DNA from 3 places in the Actinoalloteichus sp. AHMU CJ021 genome. Region 1 is predicted to be linked to each of the others. Evidence: riboswitches for the same ligand, from Rfam matches in the RefSeq annotation. Region 1 holds a riboswitch; each other region holds the start of a gene.
What was found. Region 1 has a riboswitch for S-adenosylmethionine ahead of C1701_RS08200 (methionine ABC transporter ATP-binding protein). Riboswitches for the same ligand answer to the same signal wherever they lie in the genome.
Positions count from the first base shown of each region.

Region 2: another riboswitch for S-adenosylmethionine. It lies ahead of C1701_RS20145 (aminotransferase class V-fold PLP-dependent enzyme); the one in region 1 lies ahead of C1701_RS08200 (methionine ABC transporter ATP-binding protein).
Region 3: another riboswitch for S-adenosylmethionine. It lies ahead of C1701_RS04265 (VOC family protein); the one in region 1 lies ahead of C1701_RS08200 (methionine ABC transporter ATP-binding protein).

Region 1 covers NZ_CP025990.1:1,977,116-1,983,447, reverse strand. The annotation lists gene rsmA (16S rRNA (adenine(1518)-N(6)/adenine(1519)-N(6))-dimethyltransferase RsmA) at 1-63, shown strand, start outside; gene C1701_RS08210 (TetR/AcrR family transcriptional regulator C-terminal domain-containing protein) at 235-966, opposite strand; gene C1701_RS08205 (FAD-dependent monooxygenase) at 1,017-2,537, shown strand; SAM riboswitch class I at 2,885-2,975, shown strand; gene C1701_RS08200 (methionine ABC transporter ATP-binding protein) at 3,188-4,207, shown strand; gene C1701_RS08195 (methionine ABC transporter permease) at 4,204-4,890, shown strand; gene C1701_RS08190 (MetQ/NlpA family ABC transporter substrate-binding protein) at 5,017-5,874, shown strand.
Region 2 covers NZ_CP025990.1:4,740,375-4,746,706, forward strand. The annotation lists gene ileS (isoleucine--tRNA ligase) at 1-483, shown strand, start outside; partial or broken gene C1701_RS28200 (MFS transporter) at 1,158-1,374, shown strand; gene C1701_RS20140 (DUF167 domain-containing protein) at 1,722-2,003, shown strand; SAM riboswitch class IV at 2,152-2,265, shown strand; gene C1701_RS20145 (aminotransferase class V-fold PLP-dependent enzyme) at 2,305-3,681, shown strand; gene lspA (signal peptidase II) at 3,909-4,445, shown strand; gene C1701_RS20155 (RluA family pseudouridine synthase) at 4,442-5,371, shown strand; gene C1701_RS20160 (hypothetical protein) at 5,558-5,935, shown strand; gene C1701_RS20165 (AsnC family protein) at 5,993-6,332, opposite strand, start outside.
Region 3 covers NZ_CP025990.1:1,104,986-1,111,317, reverse strand. The annotation lists gene C1701_RS04275 (ABC transporter permease) at 1-269, opposite strand, end outside; gene C1701_RS04270 (ABC transporter substrate-binding protein) at 266-1,282, opposite strand; gene C1701_RS04265 (VOC family protein) at 1,348-2,220, opposite strand; SAM riboswitch class IV at 2,462-2,573, opposite strand; gene C1701_RS04260 (PaaI family thioesterase) at 2,681-3,145, opposite strand; gene C1701_RS04255 (hypothetical protein) at 3,425-3,979, opposite strand; gene C1701_RS04250 (FecCD family ABC transporter permease) at 4,295-5,254, shown strand; gene C1701_RS04245 (FecCD family ABC transporter permease) at 5,251-6,332, shown strand, end outside.

The DNA.
Region 1 (6,332 bases):
GTGGACGGCTTCGTCCGCATCGCCCGCGCCGAACGCATCCTGCTCGCCGCGGAGGTCGGCTGAGCGCCACGCCCACCGGACCGGGCGCCCGCTGCTCGGCCGGTCCACTCGCCCGTGGTCCCGGGTGGCGGGCCCGGGTGGCACGTGCCACCCCGGCCCCGGTTCGACCGGCGGTCCCGGTGCCCGCCGTGGCCGCCGGGAGCGGCTCGGCGCTCGAGGCTCCCCGAACCCCGGTCAGTCGCGGCGCAGGCTCGCCTGGATGCCGTCCAGCAGGCAGCGCAACGTCCACTCGACGTGGTCGTCCAGGTCGTTGTCGGTGGTCGCGCCGACCCACCGGGAGAAGGCCGGGTAGCGGCCACCGGCCGTGACGGACGACAGGTAGGGCCGCACCGAGTCCCGGAGTTCGGCCTCGTCGGCCAGCCCGCTGGACCGGCGCATCCGGGTCTCCTCGGCGAGCTGGAGCGCCGAGCCGATCAGGTGGCCGTCGAGGGCCGCGGTGATGCGGGTGAGTTCCCGTGCCGGGAGGCCGAGGGGTTCCAGCGCCGCCAGCCGGAAGTCCAGGTAGCGCAGGGCGTTCGGGCCGAAGGGTGGCCGCAGGTGCACGAGTTCGCCGAACCAGAGGTGCCGCCGGATCACCGACCAGGCCCGGTGGCAGAGCGGTTCCAGCTCCGACCGCCAGTCGCCGACCGGTTCGTCCGGCACGGGGATCTCCCCGTAGACGGCGTCGATCATCAGGTCGACGAGGCCGTCCTTGCTGCCCACGTACCGGTAGAGCGACATGGGGGTGGACGAGCCCAGCTCGGAGCTGACCCGGCGCATGGTGACGGCGGCGGCGCCCTCGGCGTCCGCGACCGCGACCGCGGCCCGCACGATCGCGGCCCTGCTCAGCGTGGTCGTCGTCCGGCCCGGCGGCTCCGGCAGGGTCCATACGAGCGCTCCGGGCTGTCCGGGTACCGCGTTGCTCAAGGGACACCTCCTTCGCGCGCATCTAACCATTGGTGTACTAAGTACATGTGATGTACGACGTACACGAAACTGAGGTCCTGATCGTGGGCGGCGGTCTGGTCGGGCTGTCCGCCGCCCTCTTCCTCGAGTGGCACGGTGTCCCCGCCGTGCTGGTGGAGAAGCGGGACACCACGTCGCCGCAACCCAAGGCCCGCCGGATCAACCTCCGGACGATGGAACTGTTCCGCCAGGTCAACGCCGAGGCCGACGTGATGGCCGCCGCGGCGGCACTCGCGGACTTCGAGGGGATGGCGGCCGGCCGGACGCTCGTGGAGGCGGAACCGCTCTCCTGGGGGCACGGCGAGGACGACCCGGCACCGGAGATCTCACCGTCCGACTCCTGCCTCTGCGCCCAGGACACCCTGGAACCCGTGCTGCGCGCCCTGGCGACCGAACGCGGGGCCGACCTGCGGTTCGGACACCGCGTGCTGGAGGTGGTGGACGACGGCACCTCCGTCACCTCCACCGTCCGCGACCCCGACGGCCGCGTCGGTGCCATCCGGGCGCGGTACCTCATCGCGGCGGACGGCGCGCACAGCCCGATCAGGGAACGGTTGGGCATCGCCAGGAGCGGGCGAGGGACCCTGGGGAGGTCCACCAACGTCTACTTCGAGGCCGACCTCTCCGCGCAGGTGCGCGGCCGGGAGTTCAACCTGTGCCAGATCGAGCACCCCGAGGTGCCGAGCATGCTGCTCACCGTCGACGGGGTCCGGCGCTGGCTGCTCATGGCCGACCCGGCCCCCGGCCGGGACCACGCGGGTTGGGCGCGGGCGGTGCGCACCGCGACCGGAGTGCCCGACCTGGACGTGCGCATCCTCAGCGCCCTCGACTGGGAACCCGGGATGTTCGTCGCGGACCGCTTCTCGGCCGGGCGGATCTTCCTCGCCGGCGACGCCGCCCACGTCATGCCCCCCTACCTCGCCGCCGGTGCCAACACCGGCATCCAGGACGTCCACAACCTCGCCTGGAAGCTCGCCCGGGTGGTCTCCGGTACGGCTCCCCGATCCCTGTTGGACAGCTACCAGGTCGAGCGCCACTGGTTGGGGTGGCTCACCGCCGACCAGGCCAGCGCGCAGACGGCGAACCTGCGCCAACTGGGCGTGGAGTCAGGGGACGGCACCCCGTCGCACGACCCCGTGGCCCTCCTCATGGGCTACCAGTACCCGGCCGGCGCCTTCGTCCCCGACGGCTCCCTCGCGCCGCTCGACCGGTTGGGGCTCACCGGGCAGCCGGGATCGCGACTCCCGCACCACAGGCTCGGCCCGGACCGGTCGGCCCTGGACCTCGTCGGCAGGGGACTGACCCTGCTCGGCGCCAGCGACACGTGGGAGCGGGCCGCGTCCGCCACGCCCGGGGTCGAGCACCGCCGGGTGGACGACCCGGCCTGGGCCGCGAGCGTGGGCATCACCGGCACCGGAGCGCTGCTGGTGCGCCCCGACCACGTGATCGCCTGGCGCTGCCCGACGGCACCCCGGGACCCCGCCGACACCCTCCCCGACGTGGTGGCCGCGGTTCTCAGCGGTCGGGGCTGACCCCAGCCGGTCGCGACCCGGGTGACCGGCGCGCGGTCGGTCCGCGAGGACCGGCCGCCCGGCGCCCGGCTCCGACCACCGGCCGCCTTCCGCCGAACCCCCGAACCGACCGGCCTCGGCGGGTGGGGGCGGTCGCCCGGTCCCGGCGGGGCGGGACGACTCCGGCCGGCGGAGCACCGGCCGACCAGGAGGCCCACCGCCCCGTCCGTCCCCCTTCGCGGGTGGGGGCACCCCGCCGGAGGGCGGTGATCACCCTCGGTGCTCGTTAGGCCGGTCGGGCAGTGTGGCACAGATCTACCCCCAACTACTTGCGGGCGGACGTTTCCGTTCGGTTTACTCATCGCGACAGCCCATCCGGAGCGGCCGAGAGACCTGGCTCGTTGACGCCGCAGCAACCACCCGTTCGCGGGCAGGTGCTAACGCCAGGATCGATGGAGCGAGCATGTTGATCGCCACCGCCCTGACCCGACGACGCGTGGTCGACCACGGCCGCCGGACCACGTCCGGCTGTCCACTCATGGGCAGCTGAAGGACGTCACCGGTCCCGCGGAACACCCCTGGTCCTCGTCTTCTTCCTGACCATCCCACCCGTACCGCCGCGCCCTCGCGCGCGGTCGCGTGTGGCTGGCTGCCGTCGTGTGGAGCGAACAATGATCACTGTCGAGAACCTCACCAAGAGCTTCCCCGGTAAGGGCGAGCACGTGCTCGCCCTGGACGGTGTCTCCCTCAGCGTCCCGGCCGGAACGGTCTGCGGCGTCGTCGGCCCGAGCGGCGCCGGCAAGTCCACCCTCGCCCGTTGCGTCGCCCTGCTGGAACGCCCCGACCGGGGATCGATCCGCGTCGAGGGCGTCGACCTGGTGGCCCTGCGCGGCCGTGAGCTGCGGGACGCGCGTCGCCGGATCGGCGTCGTCCCCCAGGGCGACTCCCTGCTGCGGCAGCGCACCGCCGCCGGCAACGTCGCCCTCCCCCTGGAGAGCGCCGGGGTGGCCGCGCCGGCCCGGCGCGCCAGGGTCGCCGAACTGCTCGACCTGGTCGGCCTCACCAACAAGGCCGGCAGCTACCCCGACCAGCTCTCCGGTGGCCAGCGGCAGCGCGTCGCGGTCGCCAGGGCGCTGGCGGCCAGCCCCTCGGTGCTGCTCGCCGACGAACCCACCTCGGCCCTCGACCCGGAGACGACCGGCTCGGTGCTCGCGGTGCTCGACCGGGTGCGCTCCGAGCTCGGGGTGACGGTGCTCGTGGTGACCCACGACATGGCCGTCGTCCGCCGCATCTGCGACGATGTCGCGGTCCTGGAGGGAGGGCGGGTCGTCGAGCACGGCAAGGTGCTGGACCTGCTCACCCAGCCAGGCAGCCGGATCACGGCCTCCCTGCTCCCCGAGGTCGACCAGGCCGGCACCACGCCTCGCGAGATCGGCCAGTACGACGTGGTCGCCGAGGTGGTCCTCGTCGGGTTCGCCGCCGTGGGAGCCCTGCTCCCCGAGGCGGCGCACCGCCACGACGTGGAGCTGGCCATCCTGGGCGGTGGGCTCACCAGGCTCGGTGAGACACCCGTCGCCCGCTTCAAGATCGGAATCAACGGCGAGCGCTCGGAACGGGCGCTGAGCTGGCTCGCGGAACGGGACGCCGTCATCCGCCGCGCGCCACGCGATATCGGAGGACTTGCCGCGTGAGGGAACCCACCCCGTGGGACCGGGTCTTCGACCTGGTGATCAGTGCCACCGGGGACACCGTCTACATGGTCGGCATCGCCACCCTGCTCGCCGCCCTCGGCGGGATCCCCCTCGGCATCGTGCTGCACATGACCTCGCCGACAGGGCTGTCCCCTCGGCGGATCACGCACCGCGTGCTGGGAGTGGTGGTCGACGTCGGCCGCTCGCTCCCGTTCGTGGTGCTCCTGGTGGTGCTCAGCGCGTTCACCAGGGCGCTCGTGCAGACGACCATCGGCCCCACCGCGGTCATCGTGCCGCTCACGGTGGGGGCGGTGCCCTTCGTGGCCCGGCTCGTGGAGTCGGCGTTGCGGGAGGTCAACGTGGCCGTCGTGGAGGCGGCCATCACCACCGGGGCCAGCAGGCTCCGCCTCGTCCGGAGCGTGCTGCTCCGCGAGGCGGGGCCCGCCCTGGTCGCGGCGATCGGAGTCACGGCGGTCACCCTGATCGGCTACTCGGCGATGGCCGGGGTGATCGGCGGTGGCGGGCTCGGTGACCTCGCGATCCGGCACGGCTACCAGCGCAACGACGAGCGGATCCTGCTGGCGTCCGTGCTGGTGCTCGGCGGGCTCGCCTGGCTCACCCAGCTGACCTCGGACTTCATCGCACGCACCATCGACCGTCGACGGTCGGCGTTGCGGGTGTGACACCCGCGCCGCCCCCGCCACCGGGGAGCGGCACACCAGCAAGTACACCCGTGCCGGGGACGACCATGCCCGGGCGCGGCAGACGCGCCTGCCCACGGGCCGGCGCCAGGAGAGAGGAAACCGGGAGTGCGACACCGTTCCCTGACCGCCGTCGCCATCGCGGCCGCCGCCGTCACCACGCTCGCCGCCTGCGGGAACAGCGAGACCGCGTCCGACGGGGGCGGTGACACCGACACCCAGGCCCCGGTCACCGCCGACGGTCCGCTGCGCGTCGGCGCGTCCGTCACCCCGCACGCGGAGATCCTGAACTTCGTCCAGGAGGAGTTGGCCGCCGACGCCGGCCTGGAGATCGAGGTCGTCGAGTTCACCGACTACGTGCAGCCGAACACGGCGCTGCGGGACGGGTCGCTGGAGGCCAACTACTTCCAGACGGTCCCCTACCTGGAGCAGTTCACGCTGGACCACGGTGGCGACTACGAGTGGGTCGAGGGCGTGCACATCGAGCCGCTCGGGCTCTACTCGGAGTCGGTCGACGACGTCGACGACCTGCCGGACGAGGCGGTCATCGGGCTGGCCAACGACCCGGCCAACCTGACCCGCGGCCTGCGGCTGCTCGCCGACAGCGGTCTGATCACGCTCGCCGAGGGCACCGAGGACAACGCCACCGAGCTGGACGTCGAGGACAACCCGAAGAACCTGCGCTTCCAGCCGCTGGAGGCGGCCCAGCTGCCGAGGAGCCTCGCGGACACCGACGCGTCGGTGATCAACGGCAACTACGCCATCGACGCCGGCCTCAATCCGACCGAGGACGCCATCCTCCTGGAGGACGGCGAGGAAAGCCCGTACGCGAACGGCCTGGTCACGCTGCCCGAGCTGGTGGACGACGAGCGCATCCAGCAGCTCACCGAGCTGCTGCGTTCCGAGGAGGTCCGCGAGTTCATCGAGGGGACCTACCAGGACGGCAGCGTCGTCCCGGCCTTCTGAGGCCAGCCCTCCCGTCGGGAGCGGTCATGACGTCCGTGCGGCCGTGACCGGAGCCCCCTCGGGAGCCGAGGCGCGATGCCGGCCCGCGTCCGCCGGATACCCTTTCCTGGTCGTGGCCCTGCTGGTTCACGTCCAGGGCTGGTGACGAGTCGTCCATCCCTCTCGGGGGAGGGGATGGACGACGAGCCCCCGAAGGGCGGGGGAGCCAGCCGCCGGACGCGGTCGAGGCCGCTCGTCGGGCCGCGCGTGCCTGGGAATGTCCCACCGTCGCTGTGATTCGACTCACCGCCCCCGGGTCGGCCGGGCGGCTCCTGCCCCGGTTCCGCGTCGGCCGCTGTTCGGGTGGATCTCGACGCCGTCGGTTCGGTGGACACCTCGTCAGGGCGGCCGGCCGCCGCCCGGACGGCCCAGCGCAGGGGACGAGCACGAGGAACACCGTTCGGAGGACGCCCGGACGC
Region 2 (6,332 bases), 2.8 Mb from region 1:
AGGGTGGCCGGCCCCCGACTGGGCCGGGACGTGCAGAAGGTCATCCGCGCGGCCAAGGCGGGGGAGTGGCACGAGGCCGAGGACGGCACGGTGGTCGTCGCCGGTGTGGAGCTGCTGCCGGGCGAGTACGAGCAGCGGCTGGCGAAGAACGTGGACGACGTCGAGTCCCTGCCGGGTAACGCGGGGCTGGTCGCCCTGGACACCGAGGTGACACCGGAACTGGCGGCCGAGGGCGTCGCCCGCGACCTGGTCCGCGTCGTGCAGCAGGCCCGCCGCGACGCGGGTCTCGACGTCTCGGACCGGATCGGGTTGGCGGTCGAGGTGCCGGCGGACCTGGTGGCGGCGGTGACCGCCCACGAGGAGTTCGTGCGGGGCGAGACCCTGGCGGTGTCGCTGTCCACCGCCATCGAGGAGGGTGCGCCCGCGCTCACCGGCACGGTGGGCGAGGGGACCTCCGTGCGGGTCTCCGTGACCAGGGTGTGAGCCCTCGGGCGCCGCGGCCGGTGGGAACGTGTCCCGCCCGGCGGCGCCCGGCGGGACCACCGACGAGGTCCCGGCCGCCGGGCCGGTGACCGACCGGCGCGGCAGTCGGGGCCGTCGTCCCGTCCCGCTCCCGCCGGGACTGGGCGAACCGGTCGTCCGCCGCGCCATGGGCGCCCCCGCTCGGGCGTGGCGAGCGGTGCGGGTGGGCCGTGGTGGTCGTGCGGGGGGACGGACGGGCCGTCCCGCCCTCCCATGCCGGGAAGGGGAGCCGGTGGGGCGCGGTCCCCGGTGCGGGGCCGTCAGCCGAGGCCCGTCGACGAGGGGTCGCAGGCCCCGGCGGCCGCCTGCCCGGTGTGGTGGCCGCTCCCGTGAGCCGGGACGCGTCTGTCCCAGGGGCGGTCCCCGCCCCTGTTCCCGCACCGCCACCTCGGTGGCACCGGGCCGTCGCGTACCCACTGGTCGACGCGATCCATCAGGTCAGTTCTGGTTGAAACCAGCCCTCCGTCCCGTAGGTGCACGCACCGCGACCGCGCCGGTGATCCACCGACGCCATCCAGCCGTCGGTGTCGCCGTCCGCGCGGATCACCTCAGCTTCCGGTCAGGTCCGCCCCTCGGCCAGGGCCGGCGGGCTCGCGGTCGCCGGAGTCGGGTTCCTGCTGCTGCCCGTGGCGCCCAATCCCCTCTCCTACCCGAACCTGGCGATCGGGCTGGCCCTGTTGGGCGCTGGCGCGGGATCACTGGCCATCGCCTCGGCCATCATCATGTCCGGAACACCCCCGGAGAAGGCCGGCAACGCCGCCGCCATCGAGGAGACCGCCTACGACCTCGGCACCGTGCTCGGCGTCGCCGTGCTCGGCAGTCTGGCCTCAGTGTTCTACCGCGCCCAACTGGAAGTCGGGCTGGGGGAGGCCGATGTCGGGGGTGTTGACGCCGGTCCGGCCGGGGAGCCCCTCGCCGCGGTCCTGGAGCTGTCCTCGGAGTCCGGGGTGCCCGAGGTGGGTGCGGCTGGCGAGGGCGGCGTTCGGCGAGTCGCTGGCGACGGTGACCCTCCTGGCGGTGCCAGTCGTGGCCTGCCTCCTGGTGCCCCGGTCCCTGGACCTGACGAGACAGCGGCACTGATTGGGCGGCTCGCCCGCCGCGGGCCCACCAGCACCCCGACCGCGCTCGGCTCGCGTGTCGGGGCAGGGTGGTCGGTGCGGGCGGCCGGTCGGGACGCCCGGCGGAGGAGGTGGACGGTCGTGTTCCGTTTCGCGGTGCGTGTCAAACCCGGCGCGCGACGAAACGTCGTCGGGGGCAGGTGGGACGGGGTCCTGGGGCCGGCGTTGGTGGTGGCGGTGGCCGCCCCGGCGGTCGAGGGCAAGGCCAATGAGGCGCTCCGCCGCGCGGTGGCGGACGCGTTCGGTGTCCGCCGCCAAGCCGTGCGAGTGGACGCCGGGGAACGCGGTCGGGACAAGTGGCTGGTCGTCGACCTCGACGAGACCGCGGCCGAGGACCGCCTGCGCACCCTGCTGGAGGGCTGATGCCGGCGGCGACCGAGGAGGGGCGGACGACGGTGCCCGGGCGGGTCCAGCGCGGGGGTGGCTGTTCCGGTGGGTGCGGTCGGGCCGGCTCCCAGTGGCTGGGAGGCCCGCTGGACAGGTCGGGCGGCGGCGGTTAGGTTCTGCCGCAGGTCATGAGCGCCAGCGCCAAGCCCCGGCTCGCTGGCCGGCAACCCTCCTCCGCGGTGGGGTGCTCCGGGTGAGGACCAGGCCCGAGCCGTGTGGTGTCGGGCAAGCGCGGGGCCTACCACCGGGTCCCCCCTGGATCCGAGGAGGTCGTGCCATGTCGTCCGCACCCACCACCGCCCGCCCGTCCCGCCTCGCGCCCCCCGCGTCGGCCCTGCCGCCGGTGGTCGGTGCGGACCTGCGGGTCCCGCTGGTGACCGGCGGGGATGTCCCGTACGCGAACCTCGACCACGCGGCGAGCGCCCCCTGCCTTGAGGCGGTGCGGGACGCCGTCGACGCGGTCCTGCCCTGGTACGCGAGCGTCCACCGGGGAGCCGGGTTGCTGTCGCAGGCGTCGACGAGGATCTACGAGAACGCGCGGGCGACGGTGCGCCGGTTCGTCGACGCCCCGCCCGACCACGACGTGGTGTTCACCCGCAACACCACCGACGCGATGAACCTGGTCGCCGCCGTGTTGCCGGTGGGGACCGTGGTGGTCACCTTCGACACCGACCACCACGCGGCGCTGCTGCCCTGGGCCGGCCGCCGGGTGCGCCGCGTCCGCGCGCCGCGTACCCGGGGTGAGGCGGTGGCGGCGCTGGAGGCGGAGCTGTCCGGGCTGGTCGCCGACGGTGACCGGGTCGCCGTGGTGCTCACCGCCGCGTCGAACGTCACAGGTGAACTGTGGCCGGTGGCCGAGTTGGCCGAGGTCAGCCGTCGGCACGGAGCCCTGTCCGTCCTCGACGCCGCGCAGTGGGCGCCCCACCGGCCCGTGTCGGTGTCCGAGCTCGGGGTGGACTTCCTCGCCTTCTCCGGGCACAAGGCCTACGCGCCCTTCGGCTGCGGGGCGCTGACGGGGCCCGCGCGCCTGCTGCGGTCGGCGCCGCCGTACCTGCGGGGTGGAGGAGCGTCGGCCCTGGTGGAGTCCGTGGGAGCTGATCTGCGGGTGACCTGGGCGGCCGGTGTGGAGCGCCAGGAGGCCGGGACGCCGAACGTGGTGGGAGCGCACGCGCTCGCGGTGGCCTGCGAGACGCTGTCGGGGCACTGGCGGGGGGTGGCCGAGCACGAGGACCGGCTGGCGGGAGCACTGCGGGAGGGCGTCGCGGCCGTGCCGGGGGTGCGTCCGCTGCGGCTGTTCGACGATGCCACCCCCTCGGTGGGCGTCGTCAGCTTCGGCGTCGACGGGATCGACCCGGGGTTGCTGGCCGCCGCGCTGTCGGCGGAGTACGGGATCGGGGTGCGGGACGGGGCGTTCTGCGCGCACGTCGCGACCGAGCGCCTGCTGGCCCGGGCGGGGGTCGGTGGGGGACGCGCGGTGCGGGTCAGCGTGGGCCTGGGAGCCACCGAGGAGCACGTCGACCGCCTGCTCGCCGCGCTCCGGGCGGTGGTGGCCTCGGGGCCGGCCTGGTCCTATGCCCAGCGGGACGGGCGCTGGGTGCCCGTCCCGGACCCCCGGCGGTTGCCGGTCGGGCTCCTGGGGGACGGGCCCGCCTGAGCGCGGGTGGCCCCACCGAGCGGCCCGGGGCTGCCCGACCAGCGCCCGCTGGCCGGTGTCGACGCCTGTGACCAGCGTCGATGCCGGTAGGTCACAATGACTGGGTGACCGAGACCGGCCCTGCGGGGTCCAACGCCGACGACGATCCCGCCAACGCCGACGCGGGAGCCGTCGGCGGACCCAGCGGGCCCGCCGTGCCCCCTGGTGGGGGGTCGCCGAGACGACGGGTGGGCCTGCTCGCGGTGGTGGCCGGGGTGGCGTTCGCCCTCGACCTCGTCACCAAGGTCGTGGCCGTCGCCCAGCTGGAGGGGCGGGAGCCGGTGCGGCTGCTCGGTGGCGGTGTGTACCTGGTGCTGCTGCGCAACCCCGGCGCCGCCTTCTCGATGGCGACGGGCATGACGTGGCTGCTGACCCTGGTCGCCGTCGGCGTGGTCGTGGGTATCATCTGGATCGCGCCCCGGTTGCGCTCGGTGGGTTGGGCCCTGGGGTTGGGCCTCATGCTGGGCGGTGCGCTGGGCAACCTCGCGGACCGGATCTTCCGTTCCCCGGCGCCCCTGCACGGCCACGTCGTGGACTTCGTCTCGTTGTTCGCTCCTGACGGCAGCGTGTGGCCGGTGTTCAACGTCGCCGACTCCGCGCTGGTGGGCGGGGTGGCGCTGCTGGTGGTGCTGGCCGTGCTCGGCCGGGACTACGACGGGAGCACCGTCCGGGGGCGCGCCGACCAGGAGAAGACGACCACCGCCGAGGGAGACGACCAGCGATGAGCGACACCCGCACCTTTCCGGTGCCCGACGGACTCGACGGGATGCGGGTCGACGCCGGCCTGGCGAAGCTGCTCGGTCTGTCACGGACGGCCGTGGTCTCGATCGCCGAGTCCGGTGGCGTGGTGATCGACGGTGCTCCCGCGGGCAAGTCGGACCGGCTGGTGGCCGGTTCGTGGATGGAGGTCCAGCTCCCCCAGCCGGAGCGGCCGGTCGTGGCCGCACCCGAGCCGGTGCCGGGCTTGCGGATCCTCCACGAGGACGAGGACGTGGCTGTCGTCGACAAGCCGGTCGGGGTCGCCGTCCACCCGAGCCCGGGCTGGACCGGGCCGACGGTCCTGGCGGGGCTGGCGGCGATGGGGTTGCGGATCGCGACGTCCGGTGCCGCCGAGAGGCAGGGGGTGGTGCACCGGCTCGACGTGGGCACCACCGGGGTGATGGTGGTCGCCAAGAGCGAGACCGCGTACTCGACCCTGAAGCGGGCGTTCAAGGAGCGGACGGTCTCCAAGATCTACCACGCGGTGGTCCAGGGTCACCCTGATCCGACCAACGGCACCATCGACGCCCCAATCGACCGGCATCCCCGGCACGACTACAAGTTCGCGGTGGTGGCGGGGGGCAAGCCCAGCGTCACCCACTACGAGGTGGTGGAGGCCTTCCGGGCCGCCTCGTTGGCCGAGGTGCGGCTGGAGACCGGGCGGACGCACCAGATCCGGGTGCACTTCGCCGCGCTGCGGCACCCCTGCGCCGGTGACCTCACCTACGGTGCCGACCCCACCCTCGCCCAGCGGCTGGGGCTGACGCGGCAGTGGCTGCACGCCAGGCGGCTCGGGTTCGACCACCCGGGCACGGGGGAGTGGGTGGAGTTCACCAGCGAGTACCCGGACGACCTCGCCGAGGCGTTGCGGCGGCTGCGTTCGGAGAGTTGACCGCCGGGCGGTGGTCCCCTGGCGCGGGCTGTCCCGGCCCGGGCCCAGCCGGTCGGGCGTGTGCCGACGCAACGGGTCGGCCACGACCTCGGGACGAAGTGACCGGAATGGGTGGATCATGCGCCGTCACCGTCTAGCGTGGTGGGGACGGCTGTGAGCCCGAACGGGACCGACTGGGGAGACGTCGTGCGGCAAGGACGAGACGAGCAGTACATCGAGGCGGGACGCGGAAGGCTGGCGGGGCCGGAGGAACCGCCCACCCCGCCGATGGGGTTCGCGCTGCCACCGGTGGCCGTGGGGGCCTCGGCCGGCGGCGCGTCGATGGCCGGGGGCGGTCGGCGGGACCCCTTCGACCCGCCGACCGAGCCGACCCCGCGACCGCTGGTGGACCAGACGGCGGCTGGCCAGGCGGCGCCGGCGGTGATCGGGGCCGAGGCGCCCGAGTCGGTCGAGGGCGAGACCCGGGACTGGCCGACGTTCAGCCGGAGCCGTGACGACGACCGGGAGGAGCCCGACGGCAGGGCTGGCTGGGTCGGCCGCATGTTCGGCCGCCGCGACGCCTGACCGGGCGGAGCTTCGCCGGCGTCACCCTCCGGGGCCGGCGCCGCGCGGGCGGCCCGCTCAGTCCTCGTCGACGGTCCAGGTCAGGGTGCGGTGGTCGGGGTCGGGTCCGGGGCTCCAGCGGACGGAGGTGACCCGGGTGGTGTCGGGCAGCACGTACACCGAGTGGCCGCCGGCGGTCTCCCCGGGTCCCACTCCGATGCGGTAGGCGGGCCGGGAGGACAGGGACACGGGGGCCTTCGACACCGGTTGGTCGTCCTCGGTCACCAGGACGAGGTACAGGTCGGGCAGGGCCGCGAACGGCAGGGGGCCCTGGTTGGTGATCTCGGTGTGGACGACGACGGCGCGTTCGCCCTCCTGGAGGGTGTACCCGGCTGCCTCGAACAGGAAGTTCGCCGGG
Region 3 (6,332 bases), 870 kb from region 1:
GCGCCCCAGCCCTGGAGCGTCTGGCCGACCGACACCCAGAACGAGGGGTCGACGACCTGCCCGGCGAGGGCGACGAACATCTCGCTGGCCGGTGGGAAGTAGCGCGTGGGCAGCACTCCGAGCCGCGAGACCAGCTCGGCGAGCAGGAGCACGCCGAGCACCGTCACCGCGGGCAGCGCCGCGCCGGGCAGCCGGGGTCGTCCCGACCGCCCGTCGCGGGTGCCGGGGCCCGCGTGCTCGGGGCGGGTGGTGGTCGTGGGTGGTGTCATCGGCCCGTTTCCGAGGTGTTGGCGCCCGGGGCCACCAAATCGTCGGCGTTGGGCTGCTCACTGATCAGCCCGTACCGCTCGGTCAGCTCCAGGTAGGTGCGCAGCGAGTCCACGTCCATGCCCGGCTGGAACACCGGGAGCAGCATGTCCTGGGCCTGTTCGGCCGGGATGCCGAGGCTTTCGGTCAGGACCCGCCTCGTCTCGTCCGGGTTGTCGGTGGCGAACTCCTTGGCCCGGTCCATCGCCCGGGAGAACCTCTCGATGACCTCGGTGTTCTCGGCGGCGTACTGCCGGTTCGTCACCAGGTAGCCCAGTTGGGCGTCGGGCGTGGCCTCCACGAAGTTGGACAGCACCGGGCGGGCGCCGTCCTCCTCTGCCAGGCTCAGGTGCGGTTCCAGCTGCCAGATGGCGTCGACCTCGCCGGCGAACAGGGCCGCGTTCATGTCCGGGTAGGGCATCTCGACGAAGTCGAGGCCGGAGACGTCCACACCCCTGTTCTCCAACGCGGCCTTGATCGTCACCTCGCCGATGTTGTTCAGCCCGTTGACCGCGATCGTCGTGCCCGCCAGGTCCGCCGCGTCCTGGATGGGGCTGTCACCGGCCACCAGGATCCGGGAGATGTCCTGGTCCGGGTCGCTCCCCGTCCCGGTGGTGTTGGTGACGGCCTGGAGCGGCAGCCCCTCGCCGGCGGCGACGGCCAGCGACACGGTGTTGGAGTGCCCGAACTGGTAGTCGCCTCGGACGACGCCGGGGATGATCGCCCCGCCGCTGTCCGCCAACGTGATGTCGACGTCCAGGTCCTCCTCCTCGAAGAAGCCCTGTTCCTCGGCGAGGTAGATGGAGGCGGCGTCCGGGGTGGGGATGGTGGCCACCGACAGGGAGGTCGGGCCGTCGCCGTCCCCGGCCGTGTCCCCGCCGCCGCAGGCCGCCGCGAGCAGGGCCGTCGCGAGAACGCCGGCGATACCCAGCCGGGCACGGCCCGAACGGGGGTGGCGCTGTGGTCGCATCGTCATCTGGAACCTCTCGAAGGGCGTCACGCCGGAGGGGCGTGGTGGGTGGTCGGGTGCCCGGGCCGGGGTCAGCGGTCCCGGGACGGCGCCGGCTGGCGGATCGTCAACCGGGTGTGCTCGCCGAAGAGGGCCGGTGGGAGGGTGAGCAGGACGGCGGGGGAGGCCGGGTCGGCCTCGACGGCCCGCCACGCCGCACCGGCCGAGGCCAGCGCCCGCCGAGTCCTGCCGAGGTCGGTGCTGGTCAGCTCGACCGAGGCGAGTCCAACGCTCCGGTGCGCCGAGGCGTCCTCGACGGTGTGGGCCGGTGCCCCCGTCAACCGGGGCAGCGAGTCGGCGTACCAGCGGGCCGGGGCCGAGCCCGGTCCCGGCATGCCGATGGTCAGCTCGCCGACGCCGTGCACCGCGTTGGGGTGCTCGGGTGGTTCGCCGCTGGTGGGTGAGGCTCCGTCCCACCGGATGAGGAACGGGTAGGGGCCGTCCATCCCGACACGCTCGGGGAAGAACAGCTCCCAGGACACCCGCTCACCGCCCGGGGTGGTGCGGCTCATCGACAGCCGGTGCGGCTCCGCGCGCTCCGGGGCGGCCAGCGACCCACCGTCCACGGGGGTGTTGGGGGGCAGCCGCAGCGCGTACCCGACCCAGCCGCCGCCGTCGCGGGACAACGCGCGGACCGTGCTCCGACCCAGGTCGCTCGCGGAGGCCTCCTCCGGATCGGTGACGGAGATCAGCTCCAGGTACTGCCCGTCGAGCACGACCAGGGCGTTCTCGGTGCCGTGCCCCGGGTGCCGGCCGCCGGGCCGGGCGTCGAAGCCCAGCGACCGGAGGTACTCGGTGGCGGAGGGCAGGTCGGCGACCGCGAGCACGAGGTGGTCGAGCACCACGGGCCCGGGCAGCGGGGAGGGCAGTCGAAGAGCGAACGGGGTGGCGTTGTCACCGGACATGGTGGGGCTCCAGGGCGGCCGTCGGGGTCAGCTGGGTGCACCATCGCCTCCCGGCGCCGTGACGGCCCGGGAGACGCCACCGACGGGGTCCGTCGGTGGCGGCTCTACCTCAGGGAGCTGCAGACGAGACCGAAGTCCACGTAGATGCGGCCGTAGAGGAGGTCCCCGACCGTCGCGGCGGCGATCGCCCGCGGGTCCGAGTGCTTCATCCGTTCCTCCACTGGCCGGGCGCTTCCGCCCTGGTCCGCACTTGCCACGACTGCTCGGGTGACCTGGTCGCTCACCCGGGGCACCCCACCGCGGCGGAGGGTTGCCAGCCAGCGAGCCGGGGCTTGGCGCTGGCACTCGTGACCACCAACGACACTAGCCACGAGATGCTTGATCCAACAACTTTCTATGACGCCGCTCACGGGTGCCGGCCGCCTTCGGCCGTCCCCTCGAGCGGCGTCGGTCCCGCTCGTCAGGAGCTGGCGCTCGCGGTGTGGTAGAGGCCGCGTCCACTGGCGACAAGCCGCCCTTGGCCGTCGTGCACGCGGGCCTCCGCCACGGCCAAGGTCCTGCCGAAGCGGACCACCTCGCCGACGGCGGTGAGGTCCTCGCCCCGCGACGCCGCCCGGTGGTAGTCCACCCGCATGTCCACGGTCGGGACGCCCCGCCCGAGGCGGGACACCAGCGCCCAGTCGGCCGTGAGGTCGACGATGGTGGCCAGGATGCCGCCGTGCGTGTAGCCGGCGTCCGGGTCGGCGACCCACTCGGGCCGCCAGGCGAAGGCCAACTCGATCCGGTCCTCGCCCACCGACAGCACCCGGAGCCCCAGCCACTCGTGGAACGGGCCCTGCCGGAGCAGGCGTTCCACCTCGGTGGGGTCCGTGGTCGGGCCGGTGCGTCGCGGGTGTTCGGAGGCCGTGTCGGCGCGGTCGGTCATGCGGCTCCTTCCAGGCGGCACGACGGGCGTCCCCGACCTGCGGGGCACCCGAGTTCGGGTCCACCACAGCAGACCGGGCGGGGGGTGGGTGGCGGCTGTGAGCGACGCCTCCCGGCGGCGCCACCCGCCGTGATCGCGGGACGTCGCCGCGTCACCCGGAGGCGGGCGGGACGCCCGGGCCACTCACGGACCCGTCGGGCGGTGCCCCGGGACAACGCCCCGGGGAGCCCACCGCATTCCCGCGCCCGTCCCGGGGGGCGGGAACGGTGCCGGCCGCGCCTACCGCCGCCGTTCCTGGGCCGCGGCCGTGCCGAACACCCGGGTGACCGCGGCCTCGCGCAGCCGCTCCAGCCGCGCCGCCTGGTCCAGCGACCGCCGCAGCAGCGCGTCGAGTCGCTCCGTCCCGGGCCCCGCCCCGGCCGGACCCGCGTCCTCGGCCACCGCGCGCAACGTCCGCCACGCGCTCGCCAGGGACGTCACCACCAGCAGCAGACCTTCCAGTTCCACCACCGTGCTCAACGGCGAGCGCCCGCGCAGCTGCCCGTTGAGCTTCAACCGGCCCGCCTTCTCGGCGGCCCACAGCGCCCAGGTCTTGTAGTGCGCGACCTCCACGTCCAGCAGTCGCATGGCGTCCGCCAACCGAGCGCGGTCCTCCGCCATCTCGTCGGCCAGCCGGTCCAGTTCCGGTCCGTCGGGGGAGGACACCTCGGCCTTCGCCAGCCGCCGGGCCAGCTCCACGGCGGCGGTCGCCCCGGCGAGGTGGTCGTTCAGGTAGATGGCCAGCAGCCTGGACCGCTGGTCCGGCGGTGCCGGCTGATCGCTCCGCTCGGTCATGGTCCCCTCCCGAGGGCCGGTGGCCCTGACGAACACGTGGCACCAGGGGGCTACCCGGTGCCGGTGCGCTCATACCGTCGGTGGCGGGGCAGGGGGTCGCCGAGTCGAGCCCGGGCGGCCGCCGACCACCCTGCGTAGTGAGGTTAGCCTTCCCTCAGCGTTCCCGGTGGATGTTCTCGCGAGCCCCCGGGGCGGACGGGAGGATCGGGTGCGCGGCGCGGAACACCGGCGGACAGGGCCGGGACGGCGGTGACGGTGTCGAGGAACCCGGCGACGCCCCGGAGCCGTGCCCGCCGCTCGTGGTCGCGAGCGGTCGTGATCCCGACCGCCGTGGTGCTCCTCGCCGTGTTGGCCAGCCTCGCCGTCGGGTCGGAGGCGCTCGCCGCCCGCGAGGTGTTCCTGGCGTTGTTCGTCGACGACGGCGGGCGGGCCAGGGTGATCGTCCACGAACTCCGCGTACCCCGGACCCTGCTCGCCGCGTCCGTCGGCGCCGCCCTGGGGATCGCGGGCGCGTTGATGCAGTCGCTCACCCGCAACCCGCTGGCCGATCCCGGCATCCTCGGCGTCAACGCTGGCGCGGCCGCGGGGGTCGCCGGCGCCGTCGTGCTGCTCGGGCTGCGCGACTACTCCTCCTACGTGTGGTTCGCCTTCCTGGGGGCGGGGGTGACCGCCGTCCTCGTCTACGCCATCGGCACCGCCGGAGCCAGTCCGGTCCGGCTCGCGCTGGCGGGCACCGCGATCGGCGCCGCCCTCACCGCCGCCACCCAGTCCCTGGTCCTGCTGCGGCCCGACGCCTTCGACGAGTTCCGGTTCTGGGCGGTCGGTGACCTCGCCGGCCGGGACCCGGCGGTCGTCCGCACGATGATCCCGTTCCTGCTCGTGGGGCTCGTCCTCGCGCTCGCGGTGGCGTCGTCGCTCAACACCCTGGTCCTCGGCGACGACGTCAGCCGGGCACTCGGCTCCAGGGCGGGGGCCACCCGGGCCGTCGTCGCCCTGGCCGTGCTGCTGCTCAGCGGGGCCGCGACGGCCGCCGCCGGACCGATCGCCTTCGTGGGGTTGGTCGTGCCGCACATCGCCCGATCGCTCCTCGGCAGTGACCACCGGTGGTCACTGCCGGGAGCCGGCCTGCTGGGCGCCGCCCTGGTGCTCGTCGCCGACGTGCTGGGACGGGTGGTGCTGCCGCACGGCGAGCTCCAGGTCGGCCTCGTGGTGACCGTCGTGGGCGCGCCCTTCTTCATCGCGCTGGTCCGACACCGGAGGATGCCCCGCCTGTGAGCACCAGGACCCCGGCCACCTCGGCCCCCCGCCGTGCCGACCGACCCGACCTGACCGGAACGGTGCTGGCCAGTCCGAGCGGGCGGTTCGCCGTGCGGGTGGTCGCACGGAACGTGCTGGTCGGTGCCGTGCTGGCCGGTGCGGTGGTCCTCGCGGCGCTCGCCTCGCTCGGCTACGGCGAGGCCGGCTACGGCCTGGCCGAGGTGGTGCGTGTGCTGGGAGGCGCGCCGGGACCGGCGGGCGCGGAGTTCGTCATCCTGACCTTGCGGCTGCCCCGGGTGCTGGCGGCCGTGCTGGTGGGCCTCGCGCTCGGGGTCAGCGGGGCCGTGGTGCAGTCCCTCACCCGCAACCCGCTGGGCAGCCCGGACGTGCTGGGCTTCACCACGGGAGCGGCGACCGGGGGGATCCTGCACATCACGCTCGTCGGCGGCACCGCGCTCGCCGTCGCCGGTGGCGCGGTGCTCGGTGGCGTGACGACGGCCCTCACGGTGTACCTGCTCGCCCACCGGGGTGGGGCGAGCGGCGCCCGGATCGTCCTCGTGGGTATCGGGGTGGCCGCGATCCTGGCCTCCGTCAACTCCTACCTGCTCATCCGGGCCGAGCTCGACGACGCCCACCGCGCCGCCGTGTGGCTCACCGGGAGCCTCAACGGCCGCACCTGGGACCAGGTGGCCATCGTCGCGGTCGCGGCCGTGCTGCTCGTCCCGGTGGCGGCCGCGCTGTCGCGGCGGATGAGCCTGGTCGAGATGGGCGACGACACGAGCAAGGGGCTGGGGGTCCCGGTGGAGGCGACCCGGCGCGCGCTCTTGGCGGTGGCCGTGGTGCTCGCCGCGACCGCCGTGGCGGTCGCCGGGCCGGTGGCCTTCGTCGCGCTCGCCGCTCCGCACCTGGCCCGGCTGGTCACGCGGTCCTCCGGGCCCTCGGTGCTGACGGCGGGGCTGGTCGGGGCGTTGCTGCTGACGGGCGGCGACCTGGCGGTCCGCTGGGTCTTCGCGCCCGTCGAACTCCCGGTCGGACTGGCGACCGGCGCGCTCGGCGGCGTCTACCTGACCTGGCTGCTGGCCTGGCGGTGGCGGCG